Regions from separate parts of the Paeniglutamicibacter sp. GQ140 genome, predicted to be linked through region 1. Evidence: riboswitches for the same ligand, from Rfam matches in the RefSeq annotation. Region 1 holds a riboswitch; each other region holds the start of a gene.
The links. A riboswitch is a leader RNA that binds a small molecule or an ion and turns the genes downstream of it on or off. The one in region 1 is predicted to bind S-adenosylmethionine.

Region 1 (4,580 bases):
AGGATTCGTTGGCGTTCAAGGCACCGTAGGTGTTGAAATCCAGGTTGCGGTAGATCAAGCTGGCGCCGTTCTCCTCCGCGCCGGCCATGATCGGGTCCAATCCACTCCAGGCATCCACGGAACCGTTTTCCAGGGCGGCGCGGCCATCGGCGTGCTGGAGGTTCTCCACGGTCACGTCATCCGGGCCGAGACCTGCCTGCTCCAGGGCCTGCAGCAAGAAGAAGTAGGGGTCGGTACCCTTGGTGGCGGCGACCGATTTGCCCTTGAGTTCGCTCACGTCCTTGATGGGTGAGTCCTTGGCAACAACCAGGGCGGCCCATTCCGGTTGCGAGTAGATGTCGATGGTCTTGATCGGGGAACCGTTGGACCGGGCCAGCAGGGCGGCGGAACCCGCGGTGGATCCCACGTCGATTGCCCCCGCGCGAAGCGCTTCGTTGGCCTTGTTCGAACCGGCCGACTGCACCCAGTTGACGGTGACGCCCTGTTCCTTCAGCGAGGCTTCCAGCCATCCCTTTTCCTTGAGCACCAGGGACAACGGGTTGTAGGTGGCGAAGTCGATGTTGAGGGTCGTGGCTTCCGCAGCGCCCGAGCCCTCGCCGGCGCAACCGGTCAGCAACGCGGTGGCGGCAACCAGCGCGGAGGTGGCAATGAGAGTGCGGCGTGAGAAAAGGTTTCGGTTCATGGGTGAATTCCTTGAATGGGTGAACGCACGACAAGAAGGACGCTCGTTCAGAAGATGCGAGTGGTGTGAAGTGACGGTGCTTGGGTGCCGGTTTAGTGGCGGTGTGCGTCAACGCCGAGCGATGCAAGAAGTGAGCTGCGCATTCGGCCGAGGCTTTCATCGTTGCGGTTTCGCGGACGTGACCCCGGGACCGTGAGGAGCTGGGTGACGGTTGCGGCTGTTGCGCCGTCCGGGCGTCCCAATACGACGATGCGGTCGGCTAACTGCAGTGCCTCGTCAACGTCGTGGGTGACCAGCAAGACCGTGGTCGGGTACGCGCTGTGGATGTCCAGCAGGAGATCCTGCATCTTCAAGCGGGTCAATGCATCCAGGGCGCCGAACGGTTCGTCCAGGAGCAGGACGCCGGGGCGTCGGGCCAGGGCCCGGGCGAGCGAGACGCGCTGGGCCATGCCGCCGGAGATTTCCCTCGGGCGCAAATCGCTGTAGGCATCGAGTTCCACGAGTTCGAGCAGCTCTGCGATGCGTGCCGCACCGGTGGTGCGGTCGGTGCCCGCCGGAAGGCCCAAGGAAACGTTGTTGGTCACGGATTTCCATGGCAGCAGGCGTGGCTCCTGGAACGCCACCGCACAGCGGGTGTCCAGTCCGTTGACAGCGGTGCCGTCGATCAGGACCTGCCCGGCGGATGGCTGGTCCAGCCCGGACACGGATCGGAGCAATGTGGACTTGCCGCAGCCGCTTGGGCCGAGGATTGCCACGACTTCTCCCGGGGTGACCTCGAGGTCGACATCGTGCAGCACCTCGCGACCGCCGAAGCTGCGGCCAACGCCCTGGAATGTCACGCGAAGCGCGTTGCTGGAAACACTTGTCGGTGCGACAAACGTCGGGTGGTCAAGCGTGGAAGTCATGATCTCTCCATCGGACTGGCGGTAGCACCGGCCTCGACGAGGTGGTTGCTGCGGCGTCATAGAGCCAGATCTCTCGGCCGCTCGGGATGGGTTATGACCACCATCAAAGTCGATGCGGCGTCACAGGAGCAAGCCCGCCGTAATGTGACCGAATGTTCGACGGGGTGGAATTTAATGACCATGCGTCGAATTATCTACGGAAATCTACGGGACTTTCGATCATTCAACTTGTGGTGCTTTGGAGGTTTCGGGCAATCGGATCCGGTCCGGGGATCGTCCGTGTGGACCCCGGGATCTCGCGCACATGCTTGCCAAGGGTCGTGTGGGTCATTTGGTTCCGCGGCCTCCAACCGTGCGCCCACCGTCGTCGAACGAATGGCTGGTGGAATGCCGGTGCGCCGGTGCTTCGCCCCTGCCCCGGCGGGCAGCGAATCCCGTTTTGCCCTGTGACGCAACCGTCAATTGTGACGAAGCGGGTTGTCACCGCTTCGCCGAGGCGTGTAGAAATATGACCAACAACCATCCAGAGCGGCCGAGAGATCTGGCTCCATGACGCCGCAGCAACCCCTCCCCTTAATTGGGCGGTAGGTGCTCACGCCAGAACCGATGGAGAGAATTCATGGCTGTCGATTCCTTTGCACATGCACACGCTGTCGAAGCGGACCCCAACATCTTTGGTGCCGTCAACCTCGACGCATTTACCGGCGACACCCCGGCCCGGCACCTGCTCAAGCTCACTCCGGGCGTTCCCCGTAATGGGCACTATGACGAGTTGGCCGCGATCTTCCGCCCGGTCTTCGCCAGGATCGCCTCCGGGGCCAGTGAGCGCGACGCCAACCGGACCCTGCCCTTCGAACCGGTTGGCTGGCTGAACCGGGTGCGGTTCGGGGCGCTGCGCATCCCCGTCGCCGAGGGCGGCTACGGTGCCAGCGTGTCCGACTTGTTCCGCCTGCTCATCGAACTGGCAGAAGCCGATTCCCAGGTGGCACATCTGTGGCGCTCGCACATCGGCTTCGTCGAATCCGTGTTGCAGCTGGAAGACGATGCCTTGCGCCACCGCTGGGTCGAGCGCATCGTTGCCGGGCAAATTATCGGCAACGCCTACACCGAGCGCGGCGGAAACCGGCTGGGCACCCTGAACACGACCATTGCCAAGCAGGGCGAGCGCTGGATCCTCAATGGCGAAAAATACTATTGCACCGGCACGATCTACGCGGACTGGGTGGCAGTCGCCGTGGCGCACCCCGCCCGTGCCGGCAGGCAGATCGCCGTGGTTTCCACGCAGCATTCCGGCGTCAAGATCCTTGACGACTGGGACGGATTCGGGCAGCAGCTCACCGGCACCGGCTCAACCACGTTCGAGAATGTCCCGGTGGACACGATCCTTCCCGACGAGCAGCAGGTCAACGACCCGGAATCCGCCATCTTCCAATTGGTGCTACTCGGGGTCCAGGCGGGAATCACGCGCGCCGTGCTCAACGACATGCGCTCCTCGGTCCAGGCCCGCACCCGAAGCTTCAGCACCGGGACCGGTGTTCCGGTGCGCGAAGAACCCCAGGTACTGCAATTGGTCGGCGAGGTCTCCGGCACCGCATTCGCGGTCGACTCCATCGTCCTGGCCGCCGTGGCGGAGATCGAGGTCGCGCTGGCCGATGTATCGCTCAGCCCGGCCGAGCGGTTCGCGGTGTGTGAACTCGCCGCGGACAGGGCCCAGGCGGTCGTCCAGCCGCTGGTGCTCTCCGCGGCGACCAAGCTCTTTGACGGACTGGGTGCCTCGGCAACCGCCAAGGGATGCAACCTGGACCGGCACTGGCGCAACGCGCGCACCGTTGCCACCCACAACCCCGCGATCTACAAGTCTCGCATCATCGGCGACTACGAGGTCAACGGCACGGCGCCCCAGCAGCTCAACGCCATCGGCGACGTGGGTGCCACCCAGGGAACCGGCATCCCGTAGAACAACACGAGCCCCACATCAACTTGATCCGCACAACACCGGATCCGCAACTCCCAACACCTCGCGAAGGATAAACATGAGCACGACTCCCGCCCCACGCCAGATCCGCTTCAACGCCTTCGACATGAACTGCGTCGGACACCAGTCCCCGGGACTGTGGAAGCACCCCAAGGACCAGTCCGCCAGCTACAAGGACCTATCCTACTGGACCAACCTGGCCAAGACCCTGGAAAAGGGCAAGTTCGACGGCATCTTCATCGCCGACGTGCTGGGCACCTACGACGTCTTCGGCGGCTCCAACGAGGTGCCGCTGCGCACCGGCGCCCAGGTCCCGGTCAACGACCCGCTCATGCTTGTCTCCGCGATGGCCGCCGTGACCGAGAACCTCGGCTTCGGCGTCACCGCCAGCACCTCCTACGAACACCCGTACCCTTTCTCCCGCCGCCTGGCGACCCTTGACCACCTGACCAAGGGCCGCATCGGCTGGAACGTCGTGACCGGCTACCTGCCCTCCGCCGCCCGGAACATGGGCCAGGAAGACCAGCTTGAGCACGACGAGCGCTACAACCACGCCGACGAATACCTCGAGGTCGTGTACAAGCTGCTCGAGGGTTCCTGGGAAGAAGACGCCGTGGTTCGCGACGCCGAGCGCGGTGTCTTCACCGACCCGGCCAAGGTCCACGAGATCAACCATGAGGGCAAGTACTTCAAGGTCCCGGGCATCGCCATCACCGAGCCCAGCCCGCAGCGCACCCCGGTGATCTTCCAGGCCGGAACCTCCTCGCGCGGCATGCAGTTCGCCGCGGCAAATGCCGAGGCAGTCTTCGTCACTTGCCCCACCAAGGACATGCTCAAGGCCACGGTCACCAAGATCCGCGACGCCGCCGAGGCGGCCGGCCGTGGACGCCACGACGTGCGCATCTACACCATGCAGACCATCATCACGGACGTGGATTCCGCCGCCGCGCAGGCCAAGTTCGAGGACTACAAGTCCTACGCCGACATCGACGGCGCCCTTGCGCTGATCTCCGGCTGG
Region 2 (4,580 bases), on a different contig from region 1:
TGTTCCCGGCCGCCAAGCCCGGGCACGCAGTGGTCCACGCCGGGCACACCGCCCTCTTCGACGACGCCACCGGCAAAATCAACATCTTCGAATCCACCCAGCTGGACAACAGGGCCCTGCCCCGCACCGAGGACGTGGCACTGCCCGAAGCGCACCACGGGGTGGCCGTGCGGCTCGCGGACGGGACCCTGCTGGTCACCGACGGCAATGCCGAGGCCGTCAACGCGGTGAAGCTGCTCTCCGCGCCGGATGCCGAGCACCGGCGAACCACCGTGGCCGAATCCCGGCAGTGCCCCGGCGTCCACGGCGAGGCGGTCGCCAAGGACGAGGCCATGGTGGTCGGCTGCGAGGACGGCATCCTGGTCATCAAGGACAAGAAGATCGCCAAGCTCGAGGCGCCTGATGCTTACGGACGGATCGGAAACCAGGCAGGATCCGAGGTCTCGTCCGTGGTGCTCGGGGACTATAAGAAGGACAAGGACGCCGAGCTCGAACGCCCGCAAACCTTTTCGTTGACGGATACCGCGACCAACACCCTCAAGCTCATCGACATCAACTACAGCTATTCGTTCCGCTCCCTGGCCCGCAGTGCCGGAGGGGACGCGCTGCTGCTGGGAACCGACGGCAAGCTGCATGTCTACGACGTGAAGAACGGGAAGGAAAAGAAGGCCATTGCCGTGGTCGGCGCATGGGAAGAACCGATCGATTGGCAGCAGCCGCGCCCGACTGTGCACGTCTCCGGGGGTACCGCCTATGTCACCGAACCGGCCACCAAGGAGTTGCACTTCGTGGACCTGAAGACCGGCAAGGTCTCACGGAGCGTGACCCTGCCGGAAGTTCCCAACGAGATCACCTCGATCAAGGGATAGCGGGAACCCGCGCCCCAAGGGAAACAAAAAAATCGTGGGTCGGTGCCGTTCCCCTCGAACGGCACCGACCCACGATCGGTTCATGGTGGCGCTAGCCGGCGGTAACCAGCTCGACGCTGACAGGGGTCGGGTTGCTGAAGATGTCCAGCACCGGGCAGCGTGCATCGACGGTTGCCTGCAGCTCCTCGTAGCGCTCGCGCGTCTCCGGGCCATCGATCTTGACCGTCAGGCGCACCTCGCCGAAGCCCGGGCGGATGGTTTCCTCGATGCCGAAGAGACCGCGGACATCCAGGTCGGCCTCCGCGCTGATTTCCAGTGAGTCGATCTTGAGACCCAGCTGGTGTGCGTACAGGCGGTAGACCACGACCTGGCAGGAAATGAGGGCGCCGAGGGCAAATTCCACCGGGCTGGCCGCCACGTCGTCCCCGGCCAGTGCCTCCGGTTCGTCGACGATGAAGCGGTGCTTTCCCGCGGTGATTTCGCTGGACACCGAACCGGTGGACACTCCGCTGGCCTTGAAGGTCAGCGCCGCGCTGGCCGTGTTGGCGGCAATGCGCTCGCCCCAGGCGGTGCCTGCCGCGGTGAGCTTTTCTGCGCGAATCTCATCAAGGGTGCTGTCGATCAGGGTTTCGGACATGGAAGTTCGATCCTTTCGTGGTTGGCGCATGCCTTGCACAACGCCATACTTACGCCGATCCGGTTGGGTGGCGTCGAATCTTCACCTGGCGCACCCCGCTATGACGAAGAGGGTTGCGGTCCAATCGACCAGGGCCGTGAATGATTGGAGCTCGTGATTCTGTCTACGAGTGTTGCCGATTCCGTGGCGCCCGCGCAAAGCGCAGCCTTAACAAATCTTCACGATGAAACGCTCTTTCGTCGAACAAGTGCCCGTTCTTTTGCCGATTCGGGCCAATGCGGCGAATGGATCAAGGCGTTGGAGGCAGCATGGCGAAGAAACCACGCCGCGTGCCGGGGCCGATTTCACTGCCGGGAAACGCCATGGGAGCCCGTGCTATCCGGCAATCGGCCGGGTTCGGAACGGGCGGTCGTCCCGGGGGCGAACAGGCGACATGGATGCGCCCAGACTCGCCGACGCCGTCGGCCCCGACCCTTCCAGGTGGAGGGCCGGGGCCGGGGAACGGTTTCGCGCCAGTCAGCTTTCGCGTGCCGGGGCGTCGTTGGCGTTGAGCTTGGAGAGCAGGTCGGCGAAGCGCTTGATTTCCTCGGGGTCCCAGGAAACGAGCCGGTTCCTCAGCAATTGGCGCGACGCCGCGCTGGAGGCAAGATAGCCCGCACGCGCGGGTTCGGTGATGCTGACCAGCATGGCCCTGCCGTCGCGCGGATCCGGAACGCGGGTGACCAGGTCCTTGGCCTCGAGCCATTTGATCATCCGGCTCATGGTCGCCTTGTCCACCTGGAGTTCCTCGGCAAGGATGATCTGCTGCTGGGCGTGCTCGCGCGCCAGGATGGAGAGCACCTTGTAGCCCAGCGGCTGAAGTTCAGGATGGATCGCGGCGGCGCGCTTGCGGATGGCCTGGCGCGCCTTGACGACCATGATTGAAAACTCTTTTTCCACGTCCTCGATCAATGGATCAAGGGTTTCGTGATCAGTTGCCGATCCCGGGTCGGGTCGGGATTCGGAGAACGGTGAAGTCATGGGAATCATTTTAGTGGCGATCCGCCGATTCGAATCCTTCGCGACGGCGCGTTTGCCATTTCCGCGCGCCGGCGTTTTGCCTGCGTGGCGCCGCGCCGGCCCGGGCCTGTCCGCGGTGTTGACCTCGGCTGTTGCCCACGAACCCGATGCGGCAGTTCCCGCCGGGTTGGACCCCCAGCGAATTCACGGCAAACTATCGGTCCGAAGGCTTCACGGATCCGGTTGCGGCGGGCACAATTGCTAATTGTTGAACACCGCCAAACGATGGAGAACACCATGGGCACGATTCTCAACCCCTACATCAGCTTCCGCGATACGGCGCGTCCCGCGCTCGAGTTCTACCAGTCGGTATTTGGCGGTGAACTGGATTTGCGCCCCTTCGCGGACTACGACTTCGCCAAGACCGGCAATCCGGAGGATGACAACAAGATCATGCACGGTCACCTGCGTGCACCCAACGGCCTGAACCTGATGGCGGCCGACACCCCTGCCTCCATGGAGTGGAAGGGCGGCACCGCCATCTCCGTCACGCTCAGCGGCGACGACAAGGACGAAATGACCGCGTATTGGAAGAAGCTCAGCGAGGGTGCCACGATCGGCGAGGAGCTGGCCGAGGCCCCGTGGGGAGACTCGTTCGGCATGCTCACGGACAAGTTCGGGGTTGACTGGATGGTCAACATTGCCGGGCCCGGGAACGCGGGGCAGTAAACGCCCGTTCCGCAGGCGAGGGGGCCAACGTCACCAAGCCAGCATGAAAAATGCGTGGGTTAGACCCTGGGCGGTCCAACCCACGCATTTTTGCGTCGATGGCGTGAGGGCGACAGCCAGCGAGCACGGGTGCGTCCTGGCTGCGGCCGCTTCGCCTGGACCACGCCCACCCTGCCTTTGTCAGGATCCGGTTTCCTTGGCCCTTCGACGGCGCTGCCCATATGTTTCCATGTCGTAGTCGTTGCCGAAGGCTGCACGAAATGGGTGTTCAATCCGGTCAAGGATGTGCGGCCTTCGGCCCGTTCGGCGCGGGCTTCCTTGACCTCCAATCCGCAGCGAACCAGACTCAACCGTAGTCAACACCGTATTTCCAGGAACAGAGGATGCCCCGATGGAACACGAACTCGATCTCATAGTCATCGGCTGGGGCAAGGGCGGAAAGACGCTTGCCGGAACCATGGCCCGTGCCGGGCAGCGGGTGGCAATCATCGAGGCATCGCCTGATATGTATGGCGGCACCTGCATCAACATCGGCTGTGTTCCCACCAAGGCGCTGATCCATGACGCGGACATCCGCCCCGGTAACGGATTCGACCCCGACTACTTCGATGCGGCGGTGCTGCGCCGGGACAAGCTGACCGCCGCGATGCGTGCCAAGAACTTTTCCATGCTGGACGGGCTGGATTCGGTCATCACCATCACGGGCAGGGCCAGCTTCATCTCGCCGCGCCGCATCAGGGTCGAGGCCGGGGAAGAAACCCTCGAACTTGAGGCCAAGCGGATCATCATCAACACCGGCGCCGTGCCCACGATCCCGGACCTTGACGGCGCGCGCATCGGCGGGCGCATCCACGACTCCACCACGCTGCAACACGCGCCGCTGCCCAAGACCCTGGTGGTGGTCGGCGGCGGATACGTCGGGACCGAGTTCGCCTCCATGTTCGCGCACTTCGGCTCGAAGGTCACCGTGCTGGACCGCGGGGCACGGGCACTGAAGAAGGAGGACGAAGACGTTGCCGCCGAGGTCCTCGAGGCGCTGAACGACGTGGGGGTGGAGGTGCGGGTGGGAGCCAGCGTGAAGCGCATCGGCCAAGACACCGACTCCGCCCTGGTGCACTACGATCAAGACGGCCAAGTGCGATCAATCGAGGCCGACGCGGTGCTCATTGCACTCGGGCGAACCCCGGCCACCGGCGGGCTGAACCTGGAATCCGCAGGCATCGAGCTCACCGCATCGGGGGCCATCAAGGTCGATGGACGCATGGCCACGACGGCCGAGGGCGTATACGCGCTGGGGGATGTGAACGGCGGGCCCCAATTCACCTACGTGTCCCTTGACGACAACC
Region 3 (4,580 bases), on a different contig from region 1:
AGGTGGCCTACCAGGCCTTTGCCGACCACGAACGCGGAACCCTGGCAGCGGGGCAGATCGCGGACCTGGTCTGGCTGGAGAGCGATCCGCGCTCCAGCGCGGAACACGACGTGGCCGGCGTGAAGGTCCTTGGCACCTGGCTCGCAGGCAACCCCACCTATTTGGCAGCACCCGATCGAATATTGGAAGGAACACGATGAACACCAAGGTCTCGGCCCACGTCCCTGCAGTCGGCAGCATCCACGGCTCCCGTCCCACCGAGCTCAAGCGGGTCCTGGGCATTCCCTTCCTGGTGCTCTTCGGACTGACCTACATGGCACCCGTGACGGTGTTCACCACCTACGGCGTGGTGACCGGGGTGACCAACGGACATCTGCCGGCCGCCTACATCGTGGGGCTGGTGACCATGCTTTTCACCGCCTTCAGTTATGCCCAGATGTCCCGGGCCGTGCCCCAAGCCGGATCCGCCTACGCCTACACCCAGCAGGCCTTCGGCGGAACTGTCGGCTTTGCCACCGGCTGGACCCTGATGCTCGACTACTTGTTCATCCCGATGATCAATTTCCTGCTCATCGGGATCTACCTCAACACGCAATTCCCCGCGGTTCCCGCCTGGGCGTTCTCGCTGGTGTCCCTCGTGCTGGTGCTGGGCCTGAACATCATCGGCATCAAGTTCATCGGCCGGCTCAGCGCCACGGTGGTCGCCTCCTCGGTGCTCATGATCGGCGTCTTCGTGGCCCTGGTGCTCAACCAGGTCCTCAACGCCGATGCCCCAAGCCTGTTGGCACCGTTCTCCTTTGGCGCCGACGGCCTGGGCCCAATCTTCTCCGGCGCTGCCATCCTCTCGCTCTCGTTCCTGGGATTCGATGCTATTTCGACCTTGTCGGAGGATGCGAGGAATCCCGGCAAGACGATTCCCGCCGCGATCGTGCTCACCACCTTGGCCGGCGGTCTGATCTTCATCGTCGTTGGCTGGGCCGGGGCATTGATCCACCCGGACCACACCACCTTCGCCGACCCGGATGCCGCGGGCGTCGAGCTCATGGCAGGGGTCGGCGGTTCGGTGCTCACCGCGATTTTCGTGGCGGTCTACGTGGTGGGGTCATTTGGTTCGGCCATGGCCTCGCAGGCCAGCGTGACCCGAATCCTGTACTCCATGGGCCGCGACGGATTGCTGCCGCGCCGCATGGGCATGCTCAACCGCCGTTTTTCCACCCCCGTCTATGCCACCCTCGTAGTCTCCGCGGTGTCGCTGACCTACCTCTTCGTCAGCTTGGAGACTGCGGCCTCGGTGGTCAGCTTCGGGGCCCTGGTTGCGTTCTCCATGGTGAACCTTTCGGTCATCAAGACCTTCTTCATGGATGCGAAGTCGCGCGGTGCCCGCTCGGTGTTGCTCTACCTGCTCATGCCCCTGGTGGGATTCGCGCTGACCATTTGGTTGTGGACCTCGCTTTCCGGCGTCAGCCTCGTGGTGGGACTGATGTGGTTCGCGGCAGGAATAGGCTTTTTGGCCATCCGCACCAAGGGCTTCCGCACCACCCCGCCGAAGCTTTCCTTCGAGGACTGACGCCGACCCGGAAATGCCGCCCCACGAAGTTCCGGCATCGTGCGGGCGGCACCGCCGTTTGCGGGGCGGGACCTTCTAGTCCAGGTGCCGGTCCTGCCAACTGCGCATGGTCCAGCGGGATTTGGCTGCCGCATCCAGCGTCACCACGCCGGTGTTGGCCAGGGGCGTCGGACGCAGCAAGCCGGGGTCGAAGTTGGTGCTCCTGGACGCAAGCCAGGTCACCAGCATGGCTGCGTGGCTGACCACCACGAGCTTCCCGGTCCCCGCGGCGCGGGCCTGCTCGATGACCACGTTGAAGCGCTCCAGCGCGGTGTGTGCATCTTCGCCGCCTGCAACCTTGGCTGCCAGGTCGCCGGAGAGCCAGCGGAAAAAAACGTCGCGGTAGGCCAGCTGGGCCTCGGGGTCGTTGCGCATTTCCAGTTCCCCGGCGGAGATCTCGCTCAATCCCGCATGCTCGGCCATGATCAGGCCGCGCGACTCGGCCAGGGGCGTGGCAGTCATCTTGGCGCGCAGCAACGGCGAGGAGAAAACCGCGTCGACATCCTCAGCACCGAGCCGCTTCACGAGTTCCCGAACCTGGGCCAGGCCCGTCTCATCCAGCGGGGCGCCGGGGGCCGCGGTGTCCAGGGCCTGTGCCACGTTCGAGGCGGTCTGCCCGTGGCGGATCAAGATGAGTCTCATTCATTCACTCTAAATCGTCGCCGGTGATTTGGTACGATGAATCCAGCTTCACGAGATGCACGCCAGACTTGGGCTCCGACCCGGCGCGCGCACCAACCCCATGCTTCACGGGTGGTTCGGATGACGAAGCGGTCCTGGCAGCAGCCGCTGCCCTGGGGACAAGAGCACACGAAAGGCGCCGCCCCTTGCGCAATCAGTCACGTTCCACCGACACCTGTACCTCGTTCCACTCCGGGCACCGCACCAACCCCCGCGCCATCAGGAGCCTCATGTCCCGCCCCACGCTGTGGGCCCCCGCGGACGTCGAGGTCGCGATGTCGATGGCCCACGGACTGACGCTGCACGTCTTTGCCGGCGGGACGCACCACCAGGTGTTCGCCCACGACCTGCCGGAGATTTCCCACCTGCTGCGCGTTGCGCCGCAGCCGGCCCCCGGTCTGTCGCTGGGGCGGGTCAATTTCCACAACAGCGCGATCGCGCTTCCCGCGGACCCGCGGCACAGCGCCGGGTTGCGCTACTTCTCGTTCAGCACCGAACCGCTGTCGGCCTGCAACTTCGAGCGCGACGAGGCACTGGCCCGGGACTTCGAGTCCCTCACGGCCGACCTGCAGCTGTCCTAGCGAAAGATCGGATCGGCGGCGTAGCGCGCCAGCGCTTCCTTGTTGCCCGGGCTCAGGCGCAACAGGCGCTGTTCGTCGACGGAAAAGAATGCCAGGGTCGTGGCGGCGCGCACGCACACCCCGCCGTCCACGGGATCGTGGAACTCGTAGCTGATGTCGAAGCTCGCGCCCTTGATGGTGCTGATCCACAAATCCACGTGGGCCGGGACGTTGCGGTAGTCCAGCGGCTTGAGGTAGCGGACCCGGTGCTCGACGACCAGGATCTGCGTGTTCTCCGGGACCGTCGAGAACAGGTCGACCTGGGGCATGATGCCGGGCTTTCCGGTGCCGCCGGGCACCCCGAACCCGGCAATGCGTGCCTCTTCCATCATGCGAACCAGGTTCACGTTGTTGATGTGGCCGTACGCGTCCATGTCCCCCCAGCGCATGGGGACCTCGACGCGGATCTTCTGTTCGGGCATTCAGTCGATCCTTGCCTGGTCATCGGGGCAGATGATGCCCAGCGCCTCCAGCTTCTGGGCAATGCGCGCCCCGTCCGGCTCGTAGACCCATGGCACCCCGGGTGTGGAGTTCAGGATCCCCTGGCTGCGCCCGCCGGCCAGCACCGCCTCGGAGGGCGTCAGCTGGCGGATGACGATGGCTTCGACATGGTGCGGGTAGCGCCTGGCGAATTCGGCGTAGAGGTACGGATCGTGCTGTCCGTCGTCGCCGATCAGCAGCCACTTCATGTTCGGGAACTCGGCGGCGAGGCGCCGCAACTGGTCGGCCTTGTGCTGCATGCCCGAGCGGAACCAGCTGCGCTCGGTCGCGCCCCAGTCGGTGAGCAGCAGGGGGCCCTGCGGGTAGAGGTTGCGCGAGAGGAAGCGGGTGAGGGTCTGGGCCACGTTCCAGGCCCCGGTGGAGAGGTAGAAGGTGGGGGCGCCGGGCTTGTCGCGCATCAGCCGCTCCATCATCACCGGCATCCCCGGGGTGGCCAGGCGGGCGTGCTCGGAGAGCACGAAGGAGTTCCAGGCCGCCAGCAGCGGGCGCGGCAGCGCGGTGACCACGACCGTGTCGTCCACATCCGAGAGCACCCCGAATTCCTGCGCCCCGTCAACGACCATGATCGGCGCGGTGACGGCGGCCCCGCCCTCGGTATGCAGGCTGATCTCGTTCCACCCCGGTTCCAGCGAGGCGGCCACCCGGACATCGAGCACTCCCCCGCGGTCGGCCTGGACCGCGAAGCGCTCGCCGTTGATGTGCACCTCGACCTCGCCGTGCGGCACGATCGGGGCCATGAAGTTGCGCCAGCCGCGCACCCCGTCGGCGATGACCTTCGCCAGGTGGCGCCCGGCATCGAAGGCACCGGGCTTTGCCAACACCACGCGGGCGAAGATGCGCACCCAGCCGTTCTCCGGATCCGACAAGCCGTAGCCGGTGTAGGGCAGGACCGTGGGAACCATGCCACGTTCGCGGGCGCGCTCCGCGCGAAGCTCGTAAAGGCGATCCTCGAAGCGTGCTGCAATATGCCGGGCACGTTCGGATCCTGTTTCCTTGACCATGATGTCCAGTCTTTCATGAGCCGGGGGCATGCGGTGGATCGAAAGGATGACTCGCCGCCACTGCGTGAAAAAGACCAGGCCCGATAACACTGGCATTATTCTACGTTCCGTAGAAGAATGAGCCCATGATGTTTGACCACGAGACAGATCAACCAGTGCTGGTGCTCACCG

Region 2: another riboswitch for S-adenosylmethionine. It lies ahead of AC6CHY_RS00865 (OsmC family protein); the one in region 1 lies ahead of AC6CHY_RS10285 (ABC transporter ATP-binding protein).
Region 3: another riboswitch for S-adenosylmethionine. It lies ahead of AC6CHY_RS09355 (hypothetical protein); the one in region 1 lies ahead of AC6CHY_RS10285 (ABC transporter ATP-binding protein).

The regions. Positions count from the first base shown of each region.
Region 1 covers NZ_JCAXDW010000006.1:51,190-55,769, forward strand. The annotation lists gene AC6CHY_RS10280 (aliphatic sulfonate ABC transporter substrate-binding protein) at 1-682, opposite strand, end outside; gene AC6CHY_RS10285 (ABC transporter ATP-binding protein) at 775-1,587, opposite strand; SAM riboswitch class I at 1,592-1,680, opposite strand; SAM riboswitch class I at 2,104-2,200, shown strand; gene AC6CHY_RS10290 (acyl-CoA dehydrogenase family protein) at 2,207-3,544, shown strand; gene AC6CHY_RS10295 (LLM class flavin-dependent oxidoreductase) at 3,621-4,580, shown strand, end outside.
Region 2 covers NZ_JCAXDW010000001.1:186,150-190,729, reverse strand. The annotation lists gene aztD (zinc metallochaperone AztD) at 1-869, shown strand, start outside; gene AC6CHY_RS00865 (OsmC family protein) at 961-1,506, opposite strand; SAM riboswitch class IV at 1,547-1,665, opposite strand; gene AC6CHY_RS00860 (MarR family winged helix-turn-helix transcriptional regulator) at 2,023-2,526, opposite strand; gene AC6CHY_RS00855 (VOC family protein) at 2,803-3,234, shown strand; gene AC6CHY_RS00850 (FAD-dependent oxidoreductase) at 3,626-4,580, shown strand, end outside.
Region 3 covers NZ_JCAXDW010000005.1:198,105-202,684, forward strand. The annotation lists gene AC6CHY_RS09340 (amidohydrolase) at 1-200, shown strand, start outside; gene AC6CHY_RS09345 (APC family permease) at 197-1,567, shown strand; gene AC6CHY_RS09350 (histidine phosphatase family protein) at 1,643-2,248, opposite strand; SAM riboswitch class IV at 2,295-2,419, shown strand; gene AC6CHY_RS09355 (hypothetical protein) at 2,434-2,868, shown strand; gene AC6CHY_RS09360 (acyl-CoA thioesterase) at 2,865-3,329, opposite strand; gene AC6CHY_RS09365 (App1 family protein phosphatidate phosphatase) at 3,330-4,409, opposite strand; gene AC6CHY_RS09370 (pyridoxamine 5'-phosphate oxidase family protein) at 4,535-4,580, shown strand, end outside.